DNA from 2 places in the Paenibacillus sp. FSL H3-0321 genome. Region 1 is predicted to be linked to the other one. Evidence: riboswitches for the same ligand, from Rfam matches in the RefSeq annotation. Region 1 holds a riboswitch; the other holds the start of a gene.
What was found. Region 1 has a riboswitch for glycine ahead of MHI45_RS17820 (amino acid permease). Riboswitches for the same ligand answer to the same signal wherever they lie in the genome.

Region 1 (5,372 bases):
GAATTTCAATTTTTTTGCCTAAAAAATAACTAAGGCCTGAGGCAATCCCCTTTTCTATTAAAAGAATGATCGGGTCAGGCATCCATGGGATGTGATTCTGTACTGATTATTTTGCTGCTTCTTTCCCGCTTTCTCCGATTCGTCGAATACAAAACAAATAATAAAATAAACCATAACGGCGTCAATAATAAGGCCGGACGTGTTTCTTCAGCAAACAGCATAATAATGAGTATGATTGCAAACAACGCTAGGACTACATAATTAATAAATGGGGTGAACGGGGCTTTGAATTTTGACTTCGCCTGCAATTCCGGCTTTGTTTTCTTATACCGCAAATGACAGATCAGAACGATACCCCAAACCCAGATGAAACAAATGGCACTGATGGTTGTCACGATTCCAAAAGCAGTCTCCGGAATCAGCTTACTCAAAAGAGCTCCCACAGATAACACAAGCGTGGAGATGAAGAGCGCATTGCTTGGGACATGATTTCTATTCAGCTTTGCAAAATTGGCTGGAGCCTGGTCATTCCTGCTCAAATTATATAGAATCCGGCTTGTTGAGAACATTCCGCTGTTACAGGCAGACGCGGCTGAAGTCAATACGACAAAGTTAATAATTCCAGCAGCAATCGGTATCCCCACCAAACTAAACGTTTTAACAAAAGGACTTTCTGCCGGATTTAGTTCCGTCCATGCGTTGATGCATAACAAGGCGATAATGGCACCCACGTAGAAAAATAGAATTCTTAAAGGAATTTTATTAATAGCCGATGGGATGGTTTTTTCTGGATTGGATGTTTCGGCTGCCGATACCCCCACCAATTCCACACCGACAAAGGCAAACACAACCATTTGGAAGGAAAGTAGGAACCCTGAAACCCCGTTCGGGAATATCCCCCCATGTGCCCAAATATTACTGACAGTAACCGTTCCGTTAGCCGTTTTGAATCCAATCACCAGCAGGATTGCCCCGATAACAATCAACGCCAGAATAGTCACTACCTTGATTAATGCAAACCAAAACTCCAATTCGCCAAAACTTTTTACAGTTAATAAATTGAGTCCTAATAAAATGATCAAACAAATGACGGCAGGGATCCATTGCGGGATATCAAACCAATATTGTACATATACGCCAACAGCTATAATATCCGCCATAGCCGTCATGATCCAACAAAACCAATAGGTCCATCCGGTTACAAATGCTGCGCGCGGTCCAAGATAATCTTCAGCGATGTCTGTAAAAGATTGATAACCCGCTTTTGACAACAGAAGTTCTCCCAAGGCCCTCATAACAAAAAACACGGCAATACCGACGATTAAATAAGCAAAGATGATGGATGGTCCTGCGAGTTGTATAGCTTTACCTGATCCTAAAAACAATCCGGTCCCGATGGTGCCGCCAATTGCAATGAGCTGAACATGCCGATTCTCTAAATCTCTCTTTAGTTCTTGTGGTGCCATGTGAAACTCCCCCTCTAAATCTAAATATTTCTTTGTGAAATGATGAACAAGTAAAAATGACAATAAAAAAAGAGACTGGATGCGCTCCAATCTCACGGTCATAAGAATATTAAATAAAATACATTCATCATTCTGACGCTTATCAGAATAACAAATGAATTATCCAGTACTCTTCTGTCCTTTTGCCTGAGATTGTGAACCCTTCGGCGCCGGGGAATCCCCACGGTCTCTCCAGAAGCTGCTCCTGCTATAGTGTGATCCATAGCATTCATAGCTTAGAAATTATTTGATTATAGGATCATAACTTCATTTAAATATTTTTCAATACTAATCATAGTCAAAAGTTTTGTCAATAACATTAATTACCACCGTGCTTCGCCAAAATAATTATGATAGGGCTTGAACGTTGCCAGCACTTCGTCTACCTTACCCATTCGTTCCTCCAGGCTTCCCCGAAGTGTGATGTAGGGAATCCGCCGCGCCTTCAAATCCGCAATAATTTGCTTATGGAAAATATGCCGCTTCTGATTCCCGCTGCGGTCCCATGTATCCTCGTAAGGAATGTCGTCGTCGCACAGGAAAAAAAGGTCATACCGCTGTGCATTTTCCAGGGCGATCCGGGTTAAGCGTTCAGGGGCCCGGCCGTGGTAATCCAGGGCAAACATATAAGTCGTGATCGCATTGGTATCGACAAAAAGATATTTATCCGCTTGCAGTAAAGCCCGCTCTTCCCGCTCCATATGGCCGACAGCAATTTCATCGAACGCCTCCAAGCCAATTCGGCGGTCCACCTGATGCTCCGTCCAATAGTCGCGCCCGTATTCGCTCGCATAGGTTGTGCGATACCGCCGGGCCAACGCTTCGGTGATCGTGGATTTGCCGGTAGACATCGCTCCCACAAAAACCACTTTTGTTATTAAATCCCGATACACGCTATCGCTCACATATTGCCGGTACTTGTAAGGATCCGAACGGACCATGGTAGCTGAAACCGGTACCTGCCCGCGAGCTTCATCCACCCGCCGGTCTACTGCGCCCAAAGCGATGCTCATATGCTCTCCGTAAAACTCGCTGGAGTAGAAATGCGTCACTTGCTCGCCTTTCAGTAACCCCAGAATATATTGCTCCTCCCTTATCTCATGCTCCCGGTCGTTCGAATACCCGTCCGGACCGTCCCAGGCTTCAATCACCCGCACCGCCGGGTAGAGCTTGCGAATCCAGTTGGCCCGGATTTGCAGCGGGATCGGGGTCACCGTCGTCTCATAGATCACTACAATCAGTTCGTCGACCTCTTGCAGCGCCGTCTCGAACATGAACTGATGCCCTTTATGCAGCGGGGCAAACTTTCCGAGCGTTAAGCCTAATCTCTTCATGCTGATACCTCCCTAGCGCCCTTGTTCCAATTGTAGTAGCCGTATACAGCGTTAACCAGATACGCGCTCCACATGACGATCATCAGCAGGCCTTCACCGCTCCCCTCTAGCATTCGAATTACCCACAGCAGAACCGTGAACATATTGAGGACAATATAGACCAGCCATTGTTCCTTGAATCTTCGAACCATTAATAGAGTGGCGACAACGGACAACACCGTCGTAATGGCATCAATATAAGGCGAATTCTGCCCCGGTATGAACGATAGACCCAGGCCCAGCAGCAGGCTGCCTAATACGCAGACCGCCCCCACAAGGAGCAGACGCTTGAGCTCCAGCTGACGCATGGACAGCTTGCCATCAGTCCGGTTATTTTTCCACATATAGAAGCCGACCACATTCATAGGAACAAAGAACAGCAGATTTAGCATAACCTCTCCAAACAAACCGTTGACGTAAGCCAAGTACGCATAACCAATGGTATTGTACATGCCAAACACATAACTCATCAGATTTCCCTTCGCCGCGAGCACCACACACAGCACCCCGGTGATAAAGACCGTAAATCCGAATAAAGAATCCTTAGAAATCACCGTAAACCCAACAGCAATTGAGGTAAACAAAACCAGCCAGGTCAACTCAAACAGGTTCCAATCGCCCCATGATTTATTCACTTGCATCCCCTCTGCTTTCATCCGATTTGTGCACCATAAAGTTAGTTCACTCTTACTTTCAACTTGATAATAACACATTGTTAATATCATTGAAAGCAAAAATGCACACTTGATGAATCGAATGTTCAAAAGGGAGGCTTCGTGCCTTGTGGCTGCTAATGTAACTGATAAGTTAATTCGTTTAACCACGCGGTCATTGAGGAGATTTTAAACCACAAGTTATAATTCAAGGGACTAGTCGAACTGATAAAAATTGGAGGGTATTCAAATGAATATTGAGATCGGAAAAAAAATCAAAACCCTACGTTTACAAAAAGGAATGACTCAGGAAGAACTAGCAACAAAACTGAATATGTCATCCCAAGCCATATCCAAGTGGGAAAACAACGTAACCATGCCAGATATTCAAATTCTCCCTGAGTTATCTGTGATTTTAGGGGTTACAATTGATGAGCTATTTGCATTAACTGATGACACACATCTAGAGCGTATTGAAAATATGATTAGTACCGAACATTTTATTTCCAAAGATGATTTTAATTATGCTGAACAATTTCTCAAAGAAAGGCTAACTAATGACGAAAAAAAGGCCCCATGTCTCACATTGCTGGCTCAGTTACACATTCATCGTTCAGAGGAGCACCGTGAATTAGCTTCCCATTATGCCAAGGAGGCCCTGTTATTAGATCCACATAAAAAAAGTAATCATAATGCTTTACGGGATGCGGAGAATGGAGTCATTTTTGACTGGAACTATTCAAATCATCATAAACTTATAGAGTATTATAAAAATTTCGTGCCAAATCATCCAGATTACTGGCAGGGTTACGTATGGCTTATGAACCACTTACTTGCAGATGGCAGATGCGCTGAAGCTAAAGAAACTCTAGAAGGATTGAACAAAATCCATCCAGGTTATTTATATCAATTATATGGAGGACTGATCTGCAAGGAAGAAAGCAACCTTTCTCAGGCATTAGTTCTTTGGGAGCAGATGACGGATCTGTATCCTGATGAATGGCGTACGTGGTCCTTTAGGGGAGACTGCATGGCGAAACTGTGCAAATACGACGAAGCCATCGAATATTACACAAAAGGATACGAACTACAACCCAATCCCAAATATATAGATGCATTGATAGCAATTTCACATATATATGAGATTCAAGGAGAATATGATAAAGCTATTGAGAAGCTTCAAGAAATTATCGAACAATTGGAAAGTAATTGGGAAATCACAAAGGGTAAGGCAGTTGATTTTTATGCAAGAGAAATAGAATATTTCAAGAAACTGTAAGTAAAGTGGCATAAACGACTAACTGAATTCCCCATTGATTGGCTAAATCGGTGTCCCGTGATCACAGCTTCCAGCGGCAGGTCATCTTTAAGTTGCCCCCGTGCAGCTCCGCGGTCAGCGTGCCGTTCATCTTGTCCATTAGACTTTTGGCGATAGAAAGACCAAGTCCCGATCCTTGGCCGGATCGGGTGCGGTCGACCGTGTAGAAGCGGTCAAATAGCAGCCTCACATCAATATCGGATAATTCCTTCGCTTCGTTAATGATCGTAAACTCGGCAATCTCAGGCTGTTGCTGGAAGCAAATTTTCACATGACCGATAGCATGCTTGATAGTATTGGTAAGCAAATTCTCAACGACCCTCCGCACGGCTGATTCGTCGGCATATACGGCTACCTCTCCCTCCGGCATCCGAATGTCCGGCGTAATGTCCCGTTCGTTAAACCGGTCGTAGAAACCGACCAGGATGTCTGACAGGAGGACAGTCATTCCGATCCGCTCAGTCTTAAGCTGATAATCGGAAGATTCAATTAGGGATAACTCGAAGAAGTCGTTCAATAGTGC
Region 2 (5,372 bases), 510 kb from region 1:
TGTCGGTTGGCTCGCGCTATAACGACAACTGGGAGCTGTCAGGCGCGCGGGCACTCTCCATCCTGCGTTTCTTCCTCGACAATGAAAGACTGGATCCGGATACCTTCCAGTATGCCGGCTATGCCGATACCCGGCCTGCTGCCGACAATACTACGCTGCTTGGAAAACAGAAAAACCGCCGCGTCGAGCTAATCGTGCTGCGGCAGCTTCAAGACGAAGAATAATTCCGCCTATCAGCCCAGAACAGCAGATGATGAAAGGTTACATTTGCTTCTAAAGGAGTCTGAATAGGTATGGAAACTCTAAACGGAACACCACCTGATCCCGCCCGATTTTTAAAAAATCTGCGTCTACTAGTCTCGCTATTGGTTACCACGTTTCTCCAGGGAATCATTACGTTCTTCGTTGGGGGCATGGCTTATTTCCTTTTACTCTCGTCGTACTCCCTTTTCTGGGGCGAACAAGCCAATGTGTATCCGCTAAGCAAGCTGATTCAAATCGCCGTTCGTTTTTTGCTTGCGGGCGGCGCTTTTGCCTTGCCCTGGCTGGGAGTCTGGTGGATGCTCTACGGTCTGGCCGACAACGGACGCATCCGCTGCTTTTTTCTGCACCTGTTTTTCGCTTATGTGCCACTTTTGGTTATCTTTTTGCAGCTTGATCCCGTGTATTACCCGGACACAATGATCCCCAGCTCAGCCGGTGAGATGACCTTTTTTGTCTGCATGGCCATGGCAGCTGTCCTGCTGTATCCCTTTTACTCTATCGGCGTTTATTACTTTGTGCTCAGACCGGCTGCACCCCCTCGCAAAATCTACAGATTTATCCTTTTATGCTGTTTATTCGTCCTGATTAGCCTTGCACTGCTGCCCCTCTTGTGGCGGATGGCTCCACATTTTTATCCGGGACTTGCAGATTTTCCAAGCCGCTGAAAGCGCAAAAAGACAGACTTCTCACATTAGTGCAGCTAATGCGCGAAATCCGTCTTTAATAAATTTTTCACAAAACCAATTGCTATTCCCCAACCCGTTCACGGTAAGCGGCTGCGTCCAGCAGTCCCGATACGGCTTCGGCATACTCGCCTTCGATCTCCAGTTCAAAAATCCAGCCCCCGCTGTACGGCTGATCGTTAATCAGCTCCGGACTGTTCTCCAGTGCATCGTTAATCTTGGTCACCGTTCCCGATACCGGTGAATATAATTCGGAAACCGTCTTCACGGATTCAATGCTGCCCACGCTGTCCCCGGCAGAAATAGCCGATCCAACTTCAGGAAATTCCACAAATACGATATCGCCTAGTAAATGCTGGGCATGATCCGTAATCCCAACACGTATTAAACGTCCTTCGCCCTGCTGCGCCCATTCATGCTCTTCGCTGTACAGCAGGTTATCTAGCACTTCACTCATTTCAAGCCGCCTCATTTCCGAATTGGAGTTGTAAATTTAGTTATAGACTAAGTTATCGTCCTGCTCAATGTCAATATAACTGACAGGAAATTTAAATTTGTCATCTTTTTGACGTTTTTTTGTTGACAGTGGACCTCCATACCCGGTTTAATGGAGACAGCAGAAAATTATACGGTTTGCGAATGATGGCATAGGGAGAGACCGTCTCTTGAAGACGGCGCCGAAGGAGTAAGCCCTCTAAGGGGTGAATCTCTCAGGCAAAAGGACCTTTGCCGGACGCATCTCTGGAGAGCATCAGGCCCTGCTATTGCAGCGTACTGGTCACCAACGGGGAAACCTGCCGGGTTCACAGCAGGGTAACTCTCAGGTACAAAGGACAGAGCGGAAGCCAAATATGCGCGTGCGCATATTTGGCTTCCGCCTGTCCTTTTTTTTAATGGGCAGAAACGGACTCCGTCCCTGCCGGCAAAGGAAATCCCGTTAGGCTTGCATGTAATCAGACCAAGGGAGTGAGCACATGAACGCTTTGAAAAGAACGCCTTTTTATGACCTTTATTCTGCTTATGCGGAGTCCAGATGCATTGACTTCGGCGGCTGGGAGCTGCCGGTGCAGTTTACAGGAATCGTCAAGGAGCATGAGGCCGTCCGCGGGCAAGCCGGACTGTTCGATGTGTCGCATATGGGTGAATTCATGGTTAGCGGCAGCGGCTCCGAAGCCTTCCTGCAAAAAATGACGACCAATGATGTCAGCAAGCTGGCAGACGGTGGAGCGCAGTACACGCTGCTTCTATATCCAAACGGCGGTGTTGTCGATGATTTGCTCGTATACCGCCTCGGCGAAGAGCGTTACATGCTTGTCGTGAACGCCTCCAACATCGACAAGGACTTTCAATGGCTGCAGAAGCATCTCACCGCAGAATTCAGCGGCGTCAGCCTGAGCAACATCTCGGATGAGACTCTTCTACTCGCCCTGCAGGGCCCGCTGGCTGAGGCCATCCTCTCCAAAGTTACAGCGGCTCCCATTGCTGAGCTGAAGCCTTTCCACTTCATCGAGAACGCCGAGGTGTGCGGCGTGAACGTTCTGCTCTCCCGCACCGGATATACCGGCGAGGACGGATTCGAGCTCTACGCGCCGCCGGATACAGCGGCTGCGCTGTGGAACGGCCTGCTGGAAGCGGGGTCTCCGCACGGCTTGACACCAGCCGGTCTTGGCGCACGCGACACGCTGCGCTTTGAAGCCAAGCTGCCGCTGTACGGCCAGGAGCTGTCGGCGGATATTACGCCGCTGGAAGCAGGCGTGCAGTTCTTCGTGAAGCTGGACAAAGAAGATTTCATCGGCCGTGATGTGCTGGTGAAGCAGAAGGCTGACGGTCTGCCCCGCCGCCTCGTCGGTCTGGAAATGATCGACCGCGGCATTCCGCGTTCCCACTACCCTGTATACGGGGATGGAGTAAAGATCGGTGAAGTGACCACCGGCACCCAGTCACCGACACTCAAACGCAATCTCGGACTTGCGCTGCTGGATGCAGCTTACAGTGAAATAGGCACAGAGGTAAACGTAGAGATCCGCGGCAAGCAGCTCAAGGCTGTCGTGGTCAAAGCGCCATTCTACAAAAAGAGCCAGGGAGTGAAGCCGCAATGAAGCACCGTTATCTGCCAATGACTGAACAAGACCGCAACGAAATGATGGAAGCAGTCGGAATTCAGTCCATGGAGGAGCTGTTCTCCGATATCCCCGAGGCCGTCCGTTATCAGGGAACTATGCCGATGTCGGAGGCGCTGGATGAATACGCCTTGCTGCGCCATATGAAAGAGCTGGCCGACAAAAATGCCAATTTCGATACCCACGCCAGCTTCCTCGGCGCCGGCCTGTATGACCATCATATCCCTGTCGTCATCAATCATGTCATCTCCCGTTCGGAATTCTATACTGCCTATACCCCTTACCAGCCGGAAATCAGCCAAGGCGAGCTGCAGGCGATCTTTGAATTCCAGTCCTACATCTGTGAGCTGACCGGCATGAAGGTGGCCAACGCCAGCATGTACGATGGTGCTACGGCTTTCTCGGAAGCGGCAGTACTTGCAGCTGGTGCCACCAAACGCAAAAAGCTGATTGTCTCCCGCACCGTGCATCCTGAGGCCCGCCAGGTGCTGCGCACTTCGGCAGGGGCCTGGGGCCTCGATGTCGTAGAGATTGACTATAAAGACGGTGTAACCGACCAAGCAAAGCTTGCCTCAGCCATCGACGGCGACACGGCGGCTGTCCTGGTGCAGTCACCGAACTTCTTCGGCGCGATAGAAGATCTCGGTGCCATCGAGCCGCTGATCCACGGCGTCAAAGGCCTGTTCATCGTCAGCGCCAACCCGCTGGCGCTCGGCGTACTGGAAACGCCGGGTAAGCTCGGCGCCGACATTGTCGTCGGTGATGCGCAGCCGCTGGGCATTCCGGCTTCGCTGGGCGGCCCAACCTGCGGATTCTTCGCCGTAGCGGAGCATCTGATGCGCCGCATGCCGGGCCGGATTGTCGGCCAGACCGTTGACCGGAACGGCAAACGCGGCTTCGTGCTGACGTTGCAGGCCCGCGAGCAGCATATCCGCCGTGAAAAAGCCACTTCGAACATTTGCTCCAACCAGGCGCTGCTGGCGCTATGCGCTTCCGTCTATTTGTCCGTGATGGGCAAAGAAGGCATGCGCGAGGTTGGCGAGCTGAACATCCGCAAGAGCCACTATGCCGCCGGCAAACTCGGCGATATTAACGGTGCTGCGGCTGCGTTCTCAGCTCCTTACTTTAACGAATTCGTCCTGAAGCTTCCCGAAGGAAGTGAAGTGAGCGAGATTAATTCCAAGCTCATAAAAGAAGGTTATCTCGGCGGTTACGATCTGGGCCGTGATTATCCGGAGCTTGCCGGACATATGCTGGTTGCCGTCACGGAGAAAAGAAGCAAAACCGAAATTGACCAATTCGCCAGCGCACTGGAGGGCTGTTTATGAAACCGGAACAAAGTCTGATCTTCGAGCTTAGCCGTCCCGGCCGCTCGGCCTACTCCCTGCCGCAGTGTGATGTTCCGCAGGATGAGAACCTTGATGCACTGATCCCTGCAGGACTTCTGCGCAGCGAACCGGTCGTGCTGCCGGAAGTATCCGAAGTGGATGTCATCCGCCACTACACCGCGCTGTCCCGGCGCAACTTCGGCGTCGACAACGGATTCTATCCGCTCGGCTCCTGTACGATGAAATACAATCCGAAGATCAACGAAGATGTTGCCCGCTTCCCGGGACTGGCCAAGATTCATCCTTACCAGCCGGAAGAAAGCATTCAGGGAGCTCTGGAACTGATGTACACCCTGCAAAATGATCTTTCCGCTTTGACCGGCATGGATGCCGTCTCCCTGCAGCCTGCCGCAGGCGCACATGGTGAATGGACTGGCCTGATGATGATCCGCGCCTACCATGAGAGCCGCGGCGAGACCCGCACGAAGGTGATTGTGCCGGACTCCTCGCATGGCACCAACCCGGCCAGCGCCGCAGCAGCCGGACTTGATACGGTGACGATTCCTTCCAATAATAAAGGAATGGTTGATCTTGAAGCGCTGAAGGCAGCTGTCGGCAGCGATACCGCCGCGCTGATGCTGACCAACCCCAGCACACTCGGCCTGTTCGAAACGCAGATTGTGGAGATTGCTGCAATTGTACATGAAGCGGGCGGACTGCTCTATTACGATGGAGCCAACTCCAATGCCATTATGGGCATTACCCGTCCCGGCGATATGGGCTTCGATGTGGTGCATTTGAATTTGCACAAGACGATGAGCACCCCGCATGGCGGCGGCGGTCCGGGAGCCGGACCTGTCGGCGTGAAAGCGAAGCTGATTCCTTTTCTTCCGCAGCCTACGGTGGTCAAGAATGAAGATGACAGCTTCTCGCTGAACTATGGCGGCCCGGAATCCATCGGGCGGGTCAAGGCCTTT

Region 2: another riboswitch for glycine. It lies ahead of gcvT (glycine cleavage system aminomethyltransferase GcvT); the one in region 1 lies ahead of MHI45_RS17820 (amino acid permease).

What each region holds. Positions count from the first base shown of each region.
Region 1 is NZ_JBBODH010000001.1:4,027,466-4,032,837, forward strand. Features, by position in the region: gene MHI45_RS17820 (amino acid permease) at 75-1,466, opposite strand; glycine riboswitch at 1,631-1,711, opposite strand; gene MHI45_RS17825 (AAA family ATPase) at 1,829-2,839, opposite strand; gene pnuC (nicotinamide riboside transporter PnuC) at 2,836-3,513, opposite strand; gene MHI45_RS17835 (helix-turn-helix domain-containing protein) at 3,782-4,810, shown strand; gene MHI45_RS17840 (sensor histidine kinase) at 4,872-5,372, opposite strand, start outside.
Region 2 is NZ_JBBODH010000001.1:3,522,249-3,527,620, forward strand. Features, by position in the region: gene MHI45_RS15595 (flagellar motor protein MotB) at 1-224, shown strand, start outside; gene MHI45_RS15600 (hypothetical protein) at 294-929, shown strand; gene gcvH (glycine cleavage system protein GcvH) at 1,012-1,404, opposite strand; glycine riboswitch at 1,587-1,683, shown strand; gene gcvT (glycine cleavage system aminomethyltransferase GcvT) at 1,922-3,046, shown strand; gene gcvPA (aminomethyl-transferring glycine dehydrogenase subunit GcvPA) at 3,043-4,395, shown strand; gene gcvPB (aminomethyl-transferring glycine dehydrogenase subunit GcvPB) at 4,392-5,372, shown strand, end outside.